Regions from separate parts of the Caulobacter sp. FW305-C-30-S16 genome, predicted to be linked through region 1. Evidence: predicted binding sites of a transcription regulator. Region 1 holds the regulator's gene; the other holds the start of a gene.
The links. The regulator LexA, encoded in region 1, represses DNA repair genes until DNA is damaged. The targets are predictions, from matches to a motif close to ATGTTCNCNANNTGTTCT.

Region 1 (5,759 bases):
CGGCTGTCTGGCGCAACGATGCGCTGACGGTGCAGGAAGCGCTCGGGATGAAGCCCGAGGCCGTGCTGCTGTCGCCCGGACCCTGCGCGCCGGACCAGGCGGGGATCTGCCTGCCGCTGCTGCGCGGCGCGCCGGAAGACCTGCCGATCCTCGGCGTCTGTCTCGGCCACCAGGCCATCGGTCAGGCCTACGGCGGCGAGGTCGTGCGGGCCAAGTCGATCATGCACGGCAAGACGAGCCCGATCCATCACACCGACAAGGGCATGTTCAAGGGCATGCCCAACCCCTTCACGGCGGCCCGCTATCACAGCCTGTCGGTGCCCAAGGAAAGCCTGCCGGACGTTCTGGAGGTCACCGCCTGGACGGACGACGGCGAGATCATGGGCTTCCAGCACAGGACCCGCCCGGTGCACGGCGTGCAGTTCCATCCCGAGTCGATCGCCACTGAGGGCGGCCACATCCTGCTGGCCAATTTCCTCGACCTGGCGGGCGTGAAACGCGCAGAAGCCGTCTAGACCGTGTCCGACGCCTTCAAGCCCCTGCTGAGCCGTCTGGCTGACGGCGCGACGCTGTCGGAAGAGGACGCCGAGGCGTTCTTCGGCGCCTGCCTGCGCGGCGAACCCACCCCCGCCCAGGTGGCGGCGGCGGTCACCGCAATCCGGCTGCGCGGCGAGACCGTCGGCGAAATCGTCGCCTGCGCACGCGCCATGCGCCGCGCCGCGGTGCATCTGGATCTGCCCTACGAAACGGTCGACGTCTGCGGCACCGGCGGCGACGGCCTGCATACGCTGAACATCTCCACGGCCGTCGGGTTCGTGGCGGCGGGCGGCGGACTGAAGGTCGCCAAGCACGGCAATCGGGCGATCACCAGCAAGTCCGGCACCGCCGACGTGCTGGCGGCGCTGGGCGTCAATATCGACCCCGGTCTCGACAAGCAGCGCAAGGCGCTGGACGAGGCCGGCATCTGCTTCCTGTTCGCCCAGGCGCACCACGGGGCGATGAAGCACGTCTCGCCGATCCGGCAGCAGCTTGGTTTCCGTACGATTTTCAATCTGTTGGGCCCATTGACCAATCCAGCCGGCGCCAGGCGCCAGGTGGTCGGCGTCTCGGCGCCGCGCTTCGTTGAGCCGATCGCCCACGCGCTCGGCGCGCTCGGCGCGACCCGCGCCTGGTCAGTGCACGGCCAGGGCATGGACGAGCTGACCATCACCGGCGAGACCGAGGTCGCCGAATGGCGCGACGGCGGCGTCCGCCTGTTTCAGATTACGCCGGAAGCCGTTGGATTGCATCGCGGTTCGCTCGCGGACCTCACCGGCGGAGACCCCGAGTTCAACGCCGCGGCGCTGCGCGACCTGCTGAACGGCCAGACCGGCGCCTATCGCGACATCGTGCTGCTGAATACCGCCGCCGCCTTCCTCGTCGCCGACACGGTCGAAACCCTTCGCGAGGGCGTCGAGTTGGCTCGGAAGGTGATCGACGACGGCCGGGCGCTGAAGGCGCTGGAGACCCTGATCGCGGTGACCGCGTGACCGACATTCTGGCGAGGATCGCCGCCTACAAGCGCGATGAAGTGGCCGAACGGAAGCCCGCGCGGTCGCTCGCCGAGGTCGAGGCGGCTGCACGGGGCGCCGACGCTCCGCGCGGGTTCAAGGCCGCCCTCGAACGTCATCACGCGCCCGGCCGCCTGTCCCTGATCGCAGAGATCAAGAAGGCGAGCCCGTCCAAGGGCCTGATCCGGGCGGACTTCGATCCCCCCGCGCTGGCCCGCGCCTATGAAGCCGGGGGCGCGGCCTGCCTGTCGGTCCTGACCGACGGGCCGAGCTTCCAGGGCGCGGACGGCTATCTGGTCGTGGCCCGCGCCGCCACCGCCCTGCCCTGTATTCGCAAGGACTTCCTCGTCGACCCCTGGCAGGTCGCCGAGTCCCGCGCGCTCGGCGCCGACGCCATCCTCGTCATCCTGGCGATGATCGACGACGCGCTCGCCGCCGACCTGATGGCCGAGGCCGCCCGCTACGGCATGGACGCGCTGGTCGAGGTGCATGACGAGGCCGAGATGGACCGCGCCGGAGCACTCGGCGCGACGCTGGTAGGCGTGAACAACCGCGATCTGAAGACCTTCACGGTCGATCTGGCCATCACCGAACGCCTCGCCGACCGGGCGCCGGCCGGCGCGCTGCTGGTCACTGAAAGCGGCATCTTCACCGCCGCAGACGCCGCGCGACTGGAAGGCTCCGGAGCGAAGGCGATGCTGGTCGGCGAGAGCCTGATGCGCCAGGCGGATGTGGAAGCAGCGACAAGGGCGTTGCTGGGCGCTTAGCCCCTCACCGCCGCGGGCCGTAGCGATTCCACGTCCCCGCCAGGCCGCACCTTCCGGCCCATGGTCCAGTTGGACTGCATCCGCACCTTTGGATTGGGCGTGCTCCAGATCTCGCCGCTGTCGTCGAGGGCGACGACCCAGATCAGGTGATGCTCGGGCCCGTAGTCGATCACGGCGATCGCCTGCCCGGGGCCCTTGCCCTCGACAGTCATCGGAATCGGGGTCTGCAGTTCGGTGAACGACATGGTCTCTCGCGGGCTTGCTACGTCGTCGAAACGACCAGCAAGCGCCCGTGTTCCCTCGCTTTTTCGTGAGCTCCCTGAGCCTCCCAGGGCCGTTAACTTGACAGAAACCAAGAACGCCTAGAGAACATCGACAGTTGTTAGCGGTTTGTTCCGCGACAGATTCGGTGACGAGGCCCGGCAGATGCTCACTCGCAAACAGCACGAACTGCTCATGTTCATTCACGAGCGGATCAAGGAGAGCGGCGTTTCGCCTTCGTTTGACGAGATGAAGGAGGCGCTCGATCTGGCCTCCAAGTCAGGCATCCACCGCCTGATCACGGCGCTGGAGGAACGCGGCTTCCTGCGCCGCCTGCCGCACCGGGCGCGCGCGCTTGAAGTCACCAAGCTGCCGCAGCAGGCGACAACCTCCGCCCCGTCCGGCGGTCGGCAGGCCTTCAAGCCGCAAGTCGTGACCGGCGACAAGCCGAGCGCTTCGTCGGCGCCGATCATCGCCAACGATGTCCGCGAGATTCCCCTGCTCGGCCGCATCGCCGCCGGCTCGCCGATCGAGGCGCTGCAGGTCGAGCGCGAGAAGATGCTGGTCTCCGAGAGCATGCTCGGCGCCGGCGAACACTATGTGCTCGAGGTGCAGGGCGACTCGATGATCGAGGCCGGGATCCTCGACGGCGACTTCGTGCTGATCCGCAAGACCGACACGGCCCACAGCGGCGAGATCGTCGTGGCGCTGGTGATGGGCGAGGAAGCCACGCTCAAGCGCCTGCGCCGCAAGGGCGCCAGCATCGCGCTGGAAGCGGCCAACCCGAAGTACCAGACCCGCGTCTACGGCCCCGACCAGGTCGAGGTCCAGGGCAAGCTCGTCGGGCTGATCCGCAAGTATCACTAGACCCGTAGGCGATGCTCCCCACCCTTGTGGGAAGCTGTCACGCGTAGCGTGACTGAGGGGGAGTCGGTGCACGGAATCCCCTCCACCAGGCTCCGCGTGGTCCCCCTCCCCAGCGAAGCTCGGGAGGATTGTTGTGAAGGCGACCCAGTCACTGCCGCAATGCCGATTTCCGCGTCACGGCTAGTCGTGGGTTCTACCCCGTCCACGGCCGCCTTCCCCTCAAGTCGTTCGCCCACCTGACCCGCCATCCGCCCGGCGTCCGCCACAGCTCCGCCGAGCCGCCCTGGGCGAAGTCGCGCGCGGATAGCAGGAACGCATCCTCACAGCCGCGGCCGTGCGGATCCGAGCGCAGGATCACCAGTCGGCCGGGCGCGCAAAGCTGATCATAAACAGTCCGCCTCGGCGGCCTCTTGCCCGACCAGAAGGCCAGGTCGGCGCCCGTGCCCGGACGACAGGCGAAACGATCGCAGGCGAACAGGCCGTCCCGCGCCCTCTCCGGATCCGCGCTGATCGCAAGGCCACGCCTGCGCGCCCAGAGGTCGGCGGCGAAGCGGCGGGCCTCCGGCCGCAGCAGGATGGCGTCCCGTCCCTGCCGAACCGCCACGGCAGCCCCGTCAGAGGCGATCCAGACGTCCGGCGGCTCGGGCCGGGGCCAGATCAGCACCGCCATCGCCAGCGGCGCGCCGAGCCAGCGCAGACGGCCCTTCCACAGACACAGCAGCATGATGCCAAGGAACGCGGTCGGCAAAGCTGCGCCGGGCGCGCTGGCGATGACCATCTGGGCTCCGGGCTGCACAGCGGTCGCGTGGGCGACGCCGACCATCGCATCGATCCCCTGCCCCGCCACCCACAGGAACGGACCGCCGAGGCCGAGCGACTCCAGCGCGCCGCCGAGCGCGAGGAACGGCATGATGACGAAGCTCGACAGTGGCGAGACCAGCAGATTGGCGAACAGGCCATAGCTGGCCATACGGTTGAAGTGGTGCATCGCGAACGGCCCCGTCGCCAGACCCGCCACGAAGCTGGCCGCCAGCGCCGCAAGCACCCAGACCACGACCGCCTGCGGCCCGCGGATCCACCAGGGCGTCGAGATCTCCCGCACCGGTCTGGGCCAGGCCTCGGCCAGGGCCACCAGCGCCGTGGTCGCGGCGAACGACATCTGGAAGCCGGGCGCGGCGGCAGCTTCGGGCTGCAGCGCCAGGATGATCAACGCGGCCACCGCCAGCGTGCGCAGGCTGATCGCCTGGCGGTCGAACAGGATGGCGGCGAAGGCGACCGAGGCGGTGATCGCCGCGCGCTCGGCCGGCGGCGGAGCGCCCGACACCACCAGATAGGTCGCGACCGCCAGAAGGCCGGCCGAAGCCGCGACCTTCTTGCCCGACACTCTCAACGCCAGCCACGGCCAGAGCGCGACCAGCAACCGCACCGCCGCGAAGACGAAGCCTCCGACGATGGCCATATGCAGGCCCGAGATCGACAGGATATGCGCCAGGCCCGAGGCGCGCATGTCCTCTGTCTGCTGTGGCGTGATCCAGGCCTCGTGTCCGGTGACCATCGCCGCGCCGATGCCGCCGCTGGCCTCGCCCATCCGCGCGACGATCCGCTCCGCCAGCCGCCAGCGCGCCGCGTTGATGGCCATGGTCATCCTCAGACGCCAGGGCGGGCGCGACAGGGCGGCCGCCTCCGGCGCACCGAGCGAGAAGCCGACACCCCCGACGCGGTCGAACCAGGCATCGCGGGCGAAGTCGTAGGCGCCCGGACTGGCCGGGTCGGGCGGCGGCCCGATCATCGCCCGCAGGCGGATCGCCGAGCCCGGCGGCGACGGCGCTATTCCCTCGCGCAACGTGACCCGCACCCGCACCGGCGTCTCTTCCGGCGCGAGGCCCGAGACCCACTCCGGCGCGACCAGCACGCGCATGCCGCCGGCGCCCCGGCTGGGCACATCGACGACCCAGCCCTCAATCCAGCGTGGCGTGTCGGCCGGCGGCGCGATCGGCCCCGCGACCAGGTCCGACCGGAGCTTGGCCCCCAGCAGCCCGGTCGCGGCGAAGGCCGCCAGGACGGCGGCGACCACGATCAGGCCGTCTCCGCGCCAGCGTCGGGCCGCCCAGGCGGCGGCGACCGCCGCGACCGCCAGGAGCATCGCCAGCCACAGGGGCGGCTCGACCCTCAGGGTCATATATCCGGCCCCGCCCAGGCCGAACGCCACCGGCGTCCAGAGCGTCCAGCGGCTCGCCTGTGCGGCGAATTCAGCGTGCAGGCCGGCAAGGCTATGAGCGGCGCGAGCGACCATGCTAAGAGGCGCCCCCGACCT
Region 2 (5,759 bases), on a different contig from region 1:
AGTTCGGCCGGCGCACCTACCGCCCGCCGGCGGGCGGCGCCGTGGTCTTCTCCTGCTCGCTGCTGCACGAGGCGACCCCGGTCACCGCCGGCCGCCGCTACGCCTTCCTGCCGTTTCTCTATGACGAGGAAGGCGCGAAGATCCGCGAGGCGAACGCCGCCTTCCTCGAACCCGCGCTGGGCGGCTATCGCGCTGACAACGCCGGCGCGGATACGCCGGCCGATCAGGCCTGAGCAGACGCCGCCGCCGCGGCCGCACGGCGCTCGGACAGGGCCACCAGCGCCACGCCGACGAGGGTCGCGGCGCCCCCGAGCATCAGCTGCGGCGTCAGCTCATCGCCCATCAGGCTGATGCCGATGCCGCAGGACAGCAGCGGCGTCAGCAGGAACCAGGGCGTCACCCGGCCCGGTTCGCGCCGCTGCACGAGCCAGAAGAGCAGCGCCGAGGCGCCGACCGTCGAGGCCAGGGCCGCCCAGACGACGGTCGCCCAGATCGCCCAGCCCGCCGACGCCGCCCGTTCCGGTAGATTGGGCTCGAACATCACCGCGGCCAGCAGCAGTACGGGCGCGCCGACGAGCGAGGTCAGGGCCTGCATCTTCAGCGGGGTCACGGCCGGCGAACGGCGTACCAGCACCGTCCCCAGAGCCCACATGGCGCTGGCGATCACCCCGATGACGATGCCGGGCAGATCGCCGACGGCATGGGGATCGAGGCTCATCCAGGCCACGCCGGCAAAGGCGACCGCCATTCCGGCGAGACCTGAGCGCGACATCGTCTCGCCCAGCACCCGCCAGGCGAAGAAGGCCGTCATCGGGATCCACAGCTGCAGCGACACCACCAGCGGGCTGAGGTTCTTCACGATGGAAAAGCCGTAGTAGATCAGGCCGAAATGCAGCGGCCCCAGCAGCAGCAGGATCGGAACGGTCTGGCGCCACGGCGGAAACGGCGGTCGCAGAAACGGGATCAGCACGACCAGGGCGATGGCGAACCGCACCCCGCCGACAAAAAACGGCGGCAGCACGTCGGTCGCGATCTTTGCCGCGGCGTTGTTCACCCCCCAGACGAAGATGATGGCCGCGATGGCCGCCCATTCGGCGGCGGCGAACGGCGATTTGTCGGAAGGCGAGGTCACGCGGACCTCCTCGCACGGGACGCCGGGCCGATGGAACCCCGCACCCGGTCAATCCGGGTTACCGACTGTTGGCGCCTTCAGAACGACGGGCGGACAACCATCAGCCAGTAGAGGCCGAGCACGCCCGCGAACGCCGGCCAGCCGAGGATGAACCAGCGCCGGAACAGACGGTGGTAGTCCGGCGGGAGGGGCTCGCCCCGGGCGGCGGCGGCTTCCGTCAACCGCCGGATCGACAGCTGGATCGCCACGACAGGAAGCCAGCAGGCGCCGATCAGGGCGTACAGGCCATAGGCGGCCAGCAGCCAGGGCTCGAACGGGCTGTAGCCTCGCGCCATCACAAGGGCGAAGCCGCTAAGGGGCTGGATGATCACCGCCGGCGTCGTGAAGACAAAGTCGGCCAGGACCACGATCCGCGCCGTCGCCGCGATGATCTCGACCCGCCCCGTGCGATGGGCGACGAGCATGAAGAAGGCGATGCCGGCGCCCGTCCCGAACAGAACTGCGGCCGACAGGACATGGACGAGCTTGAGCAGGTCGTAGAGGCTCACCGGCGATCCTCCGTGGCGGCGACACACAGCGCCAGGACGATGACGGGCAGGACCTTCAACCAGGGCCCCAGCGGATCCAGCCAGAGCTGCGGCGCCGAAAGCGTTCCGGCGACGAGATAGGCTGCGCCCAGCAACGCCATGCCGATCGCCGCGCGTCCGGAAAAACGGCGAACCCACAGCAGCGCGCCGAGGGCGATGTCGGTGAGGGCGCCGCCGGTCGCGACAGGCGACGCCATCGTCCCGTAGCCGGCGTCGCGCAGGACAGCGACCGCCTCTCGGCAGCCGGGGCCCAGGGTGACCAAGCCGGTGCCGATCCAGAAGACGCCCAGGACCAGGATCGCGATTGGGCGCAACAGACAGAGCCGCGCATGCCACCGGTCCTGGACCGTCGCCGGATGCCGGGTCAGCCAGCTGGAAAAGGACCTCGGGACCACGCCGGCCAACTGTGCGGGGTCGGCCGGCTGCCCCGCGACATCGTGGGCCATCTGCCGCAGCGATGTCGTCCGGAGCGCGGACGGCCATCCGAGCCACCCGGCCAGATCACCGAGCCGCGCCACCGGCGCGACGAGGCAGGCGGGAAACCGTACGACCGGCGCCGGGGCCAGGCCCAGCCAGCCTCGAAGGCCGGCCAGGAGTTCAGCCAGACTGACGACCTGCGGGCCGGCCACGTCGGCCGACCGACGCAGCGGCCCCTCGGCCCGCAACAGGCCCTCGATGATCGCGCAGAGATCTTCCATGGCCACCGGCCGAAAGTTTCCGGCTCCGCCGACCACCGGGATCACCAACGGAAAGGCGGCGAGCCCGCGCAAGAGCGCCGAGCCGCCATAGACCCCCCGGGCCAGAACCAGCGACGGACGCAGGATCACCCAGTCGAGCGAGCTGTCCTTGATCAGAGTTTCCGTGGCCAGCTTGGACGCGCCGTAGCCGGTGCCGACCTGTTCATCGGTCCCGACGGCCGACACGTGGATCAGCCGCCGAGGTCCGACCGTCGTACAGGCGGCGATCAGGGCGGCGGGACCGGTCACATGGGCGGCGCGGAGACTGTCCCCTGCCCCGTCCTGCAAGACGCCGACGCAGTTGACCACCGCGTCCACCCCCTCCAGCAAACCGGTCCAGTCCGAAGGATCGCCGAGTTCCGAAAAATCGGCTCGCACCCACTCGTGCGCGGGGGCGAGCCGTCTTGCCGTGTCTGGCCGACGCGCGCCGGCCCTGACCTCATGGCCGAGCCCGGCCAGGGTCGCTGCAACGTGCGATCCGATGAAGCCGGACGCTCCGAGAACGAGGACCCGCACGGCTGTGAGCGGCTCCTAGAAGGGGATCTCGTCGTCCAGGTCGGCGCTGAAGCTCTCCTTCGGGCCGCTGGGCTGGGCGCGGTCGCCGCCCGAGTAGCCGCCGAAGTCGCCGCCCTCGTCGCGCATGCCGCCGCCGCCGTCGCCGCGACCGCCGAGCATCGTCAGTTCACCGCGGAACTTCTGCAGCACGACTTCGGTCGAGAACTTTTCGACGCCCTGCTGGTCAGTCCATTTGCGCGTCTGAAGCGCGCCTTCGATGTAAACGGTCGAGCCCTTCTTCAGGTACTGCTCAGCGACCTTCACGAGGTTGTCGTTGAAGATCACCACGCGGTGCCATTCGGTCCGCTCCTTCTTCTCGCCGCTGGCGCGGTCGCGCCACGATTCCGAGGTCGCCAAGCTGAGGTTGGCGACCCGGTCGCCCGAGTTGAGCGTGCGGATCTCCGGGTCCTTGCCCAGGTTGCCGACGAGAATGACCTTGTTGACGCTGCCCGCCATTGGAAGTGCTCCCTCAAATCACGCCCGGCGACCAGAATGCGCGCCGGAATCTGACACCCAGACTAGCGGGCGTTAACCATTAATTAAACCCATGTGTTCACATTTTGTTCTTGCTCGCAAGGGCTTATGCACAGCAAATTCTTCGGGATCGGAAAGCGGCTTCGCCGCTACTCGAACTGGACGGCGCCGGGGATCACCAGGCGGCCGTCTCCGCTGCGAACCAGCATCAGGTACTGGTTGCCTTCCCAGCGCTGGGACCGGAAGATTCCCGCGCTGCGCAGGTGAATGAAATTGCCCTGGTAGGCCCCTGAAATCTCGCGGGTCTGGCCGCCCATGCGCAAAAACCGCAGGCGAACGCCCTCAAGCTGGGCGGCGCAGTTCTCGATGTTGGGAACGTTGCGGGCGACGACGTTGAACTTGATCTCGCCCTTGGGGCCTGTGCCGATGGCGTAGCAGACGCCCTTGTCGAGCGGGGCCTGGACGGTTTCCTGGCAGCCCGCCAGGAGCGTTGTGGCGGCGGTCAGGGCGGCGATCGCGACGAGCCTGGACATGACGGGGATATCCTTGCTCTAGCCGACCGGCGGAATGGAACAGTTGGCGCCCTGTTCCACCAGCGTGCGGAAGCGGCGGTTATCGGACGAGATCTCGACCTTGTCCCGCACCAGGCGCAGCGTCTGATCGCCCCAGCGACCGTAGGATGCCGCGCCGCGCCCCTCGCACTTGCCGGCGTAGAGCGTCTGGACGCAGGCGTTCAGGTCCATCGCGCCGACCTTTGACCAGCCGCCGCCGGCGTAGCGCCAGCAGTCGTCACCGGCGACGGGCGTCGGCGTGGGCTGGCTGGTCGAGGGATCGACCGACACAGGCGTCTGCGGGGCGGACTGCGCCGGCGGAAGGGGGGCAAGGACCGTGCCGGCCTGGTTGGCGGCGGCAAGGGCGCCGGTCTCGTCGACACCGACATCAAGCGCATCGGTGGCCACGCCATTGCGCTTGGCGCATTCGGTCAGGGTGATCTCGCCGGCGAAGACGCCGTTGACGAAGCAGCGGATCGGCCGGGCCGGATCAAGCTTGGTGTCGTCATCGCGGCCGGTCTCGACGACCAGTCCGCCGGTGGCCGCCGGCGGCGGCGTATTGGGCCCCTTGTCGCCACGCATGATCGTTGCGGCGATCAGGATGCCGAGCAGCAACGCAACGCCGCCCCCGATGGCCAGAACGATCCGGCGGTCCTTGAGAAATTCCATGCCGCAATCGCTATCGCGCGACCGTGCCCCTTTCAAGTCCGCGTGAGCGACCGGTACGGACTATCCGCCGCCGGTCAGGCGATCGAGCGCGGCCTGATAGTTGGAAATCTGGTTGCTCAGGTACGCCGGCACCGGACCATTCACGCCCTTGGCGGCCGCTGTTTCCGGCTTCGCCGCCGCTTCCAGCTGGCGATAGGCGTCACGCACCTTGCTCAGCGACTTGGAGATGACCGCGAGCGCGTTCTTGACCGCCGTCTCGCTGTCCACGGCAAGCGACGCCGGCAGACTCAGGCCGAACACCGGACCGCCGCCGTCCGCCGAGACGCTCTTGCCGGCCTTGTCGATAATCGTGTTGCGCACCACGCCCGGGGTCAGCCCGAGCGCGGCCAGAAAGTCCTCGCCACCCTTGCCCGGCAACACCTCGACGGTCGCGTTCTGGGTCGCCGGCGTGATCTTGATGCGGCGGAAGTCGCCGTCGCTGACCACCTCGACCTTGGCCTTGGAGCCTGCCGCCCGGCGTAACTTGATCGCCAGGGTGTCGAGGGTGTCGTTGGCGTCCAGCGTAACGGTCGCCAGGCGCCCCGCCTCGCTGGTGCGGATCTGGAAGGTGTCCCCCGCCCGCGCCGAGGTCGCCGACGCGACCTTCGCCGAGTCCGCATAGAGCAGCGTACCCTTGGGCAGGCCAAGCCGGTCCAGCGCGCTCGCGCCAGTGGCATCGACCGCGATGGAGGTGGCCGTGGCGATGCCGTCCTTGCCTGTGACCCGCTGGACCTGCGCCGTGCCGGCGACGACATCGAGCTCGGCCAGATAGCCGTCCTTGGTCGAGATCGCCGAGGCGCCGGGCTGGTCCGCCGCGGCCAGGCCCGCCACCCAGACCTTGCCGCCGGAGACGGCCATCGCCGTCACGCTGTCGTCTGTCGAGCCGCCGAAGAACGTGAGCTTGTCCGCGCTCGCGCTGGACAGGTCGGCGGAAATCCGTGCGGCGAAGGCGTCCAGGCCGCCGTTGTAGGCGTGCGTCGTGTCGGCCACCGACAGGCCCGCGTTGCGCGTGGTC

Region 2: ssb (single-stranded DNA-binding protein) is a predicted target of LexA. The motif match lies at 3,561-3,578, and genes of this name have one in related genera.

What each region holds. Positions count from the first base shown of each region.
Region 1 covers NZ_JBYSYH010000003.1:328,479-334,237, forward strand. The annotation lists gene AC3WJT_RS13665 (anthranilate synthase component II) at 1-515, shown strand, start outside; gene trpD (anthranilate phosphoribosyltransferase) at 519-1,529, shown strand; gene trpC (indole-3-glycerol phosphate synthase TrpC) at 1,526-2,317, shown strand; gene AC3WJT_RS13680 (hypothetical protein) at 2,314-2,562, opposite strand; gene lexA (transcriptional repressor LexA) at 2,744-3,445, shown strand; gene AC3WJT_RS13690 (ComEC/Rec2 family competence protein) at 3,639-5,738, opposite strand.
Region 2 covers NZ_JBYSYH010000004.1:102,676-108,434, forward strand. The annotation lists gene AC3WJT_RS15065 (2OG-Fe(II) oxygenase) at 1-233, shown strand, start outside; gene AC3WJT_RS15070 (DMT family transporter) at 224-1,132, opposite strand; gene AC3WJT_RS15075 (DUF2269 family protein) at 1,210-1,680, opposite strand; gene AC3WJT_RS15080 (SDR family oxidoreductase) at 1,677-2,972, opposite strand; gene ssb (single-stranded DNA-binding protein) at 2,988-3,467, opposite strand; gene AC3WJT_RS15090 (hypothetical protein) at 3,635-4,018, opposite strand; gene AC3WJT_RS15095 (hypothetical protein) at 4,037-4,705, opposite strand; gene AC3WJT_RS15100 (hypothetical protein) at 4,766-5,759, opposite strand, start outside.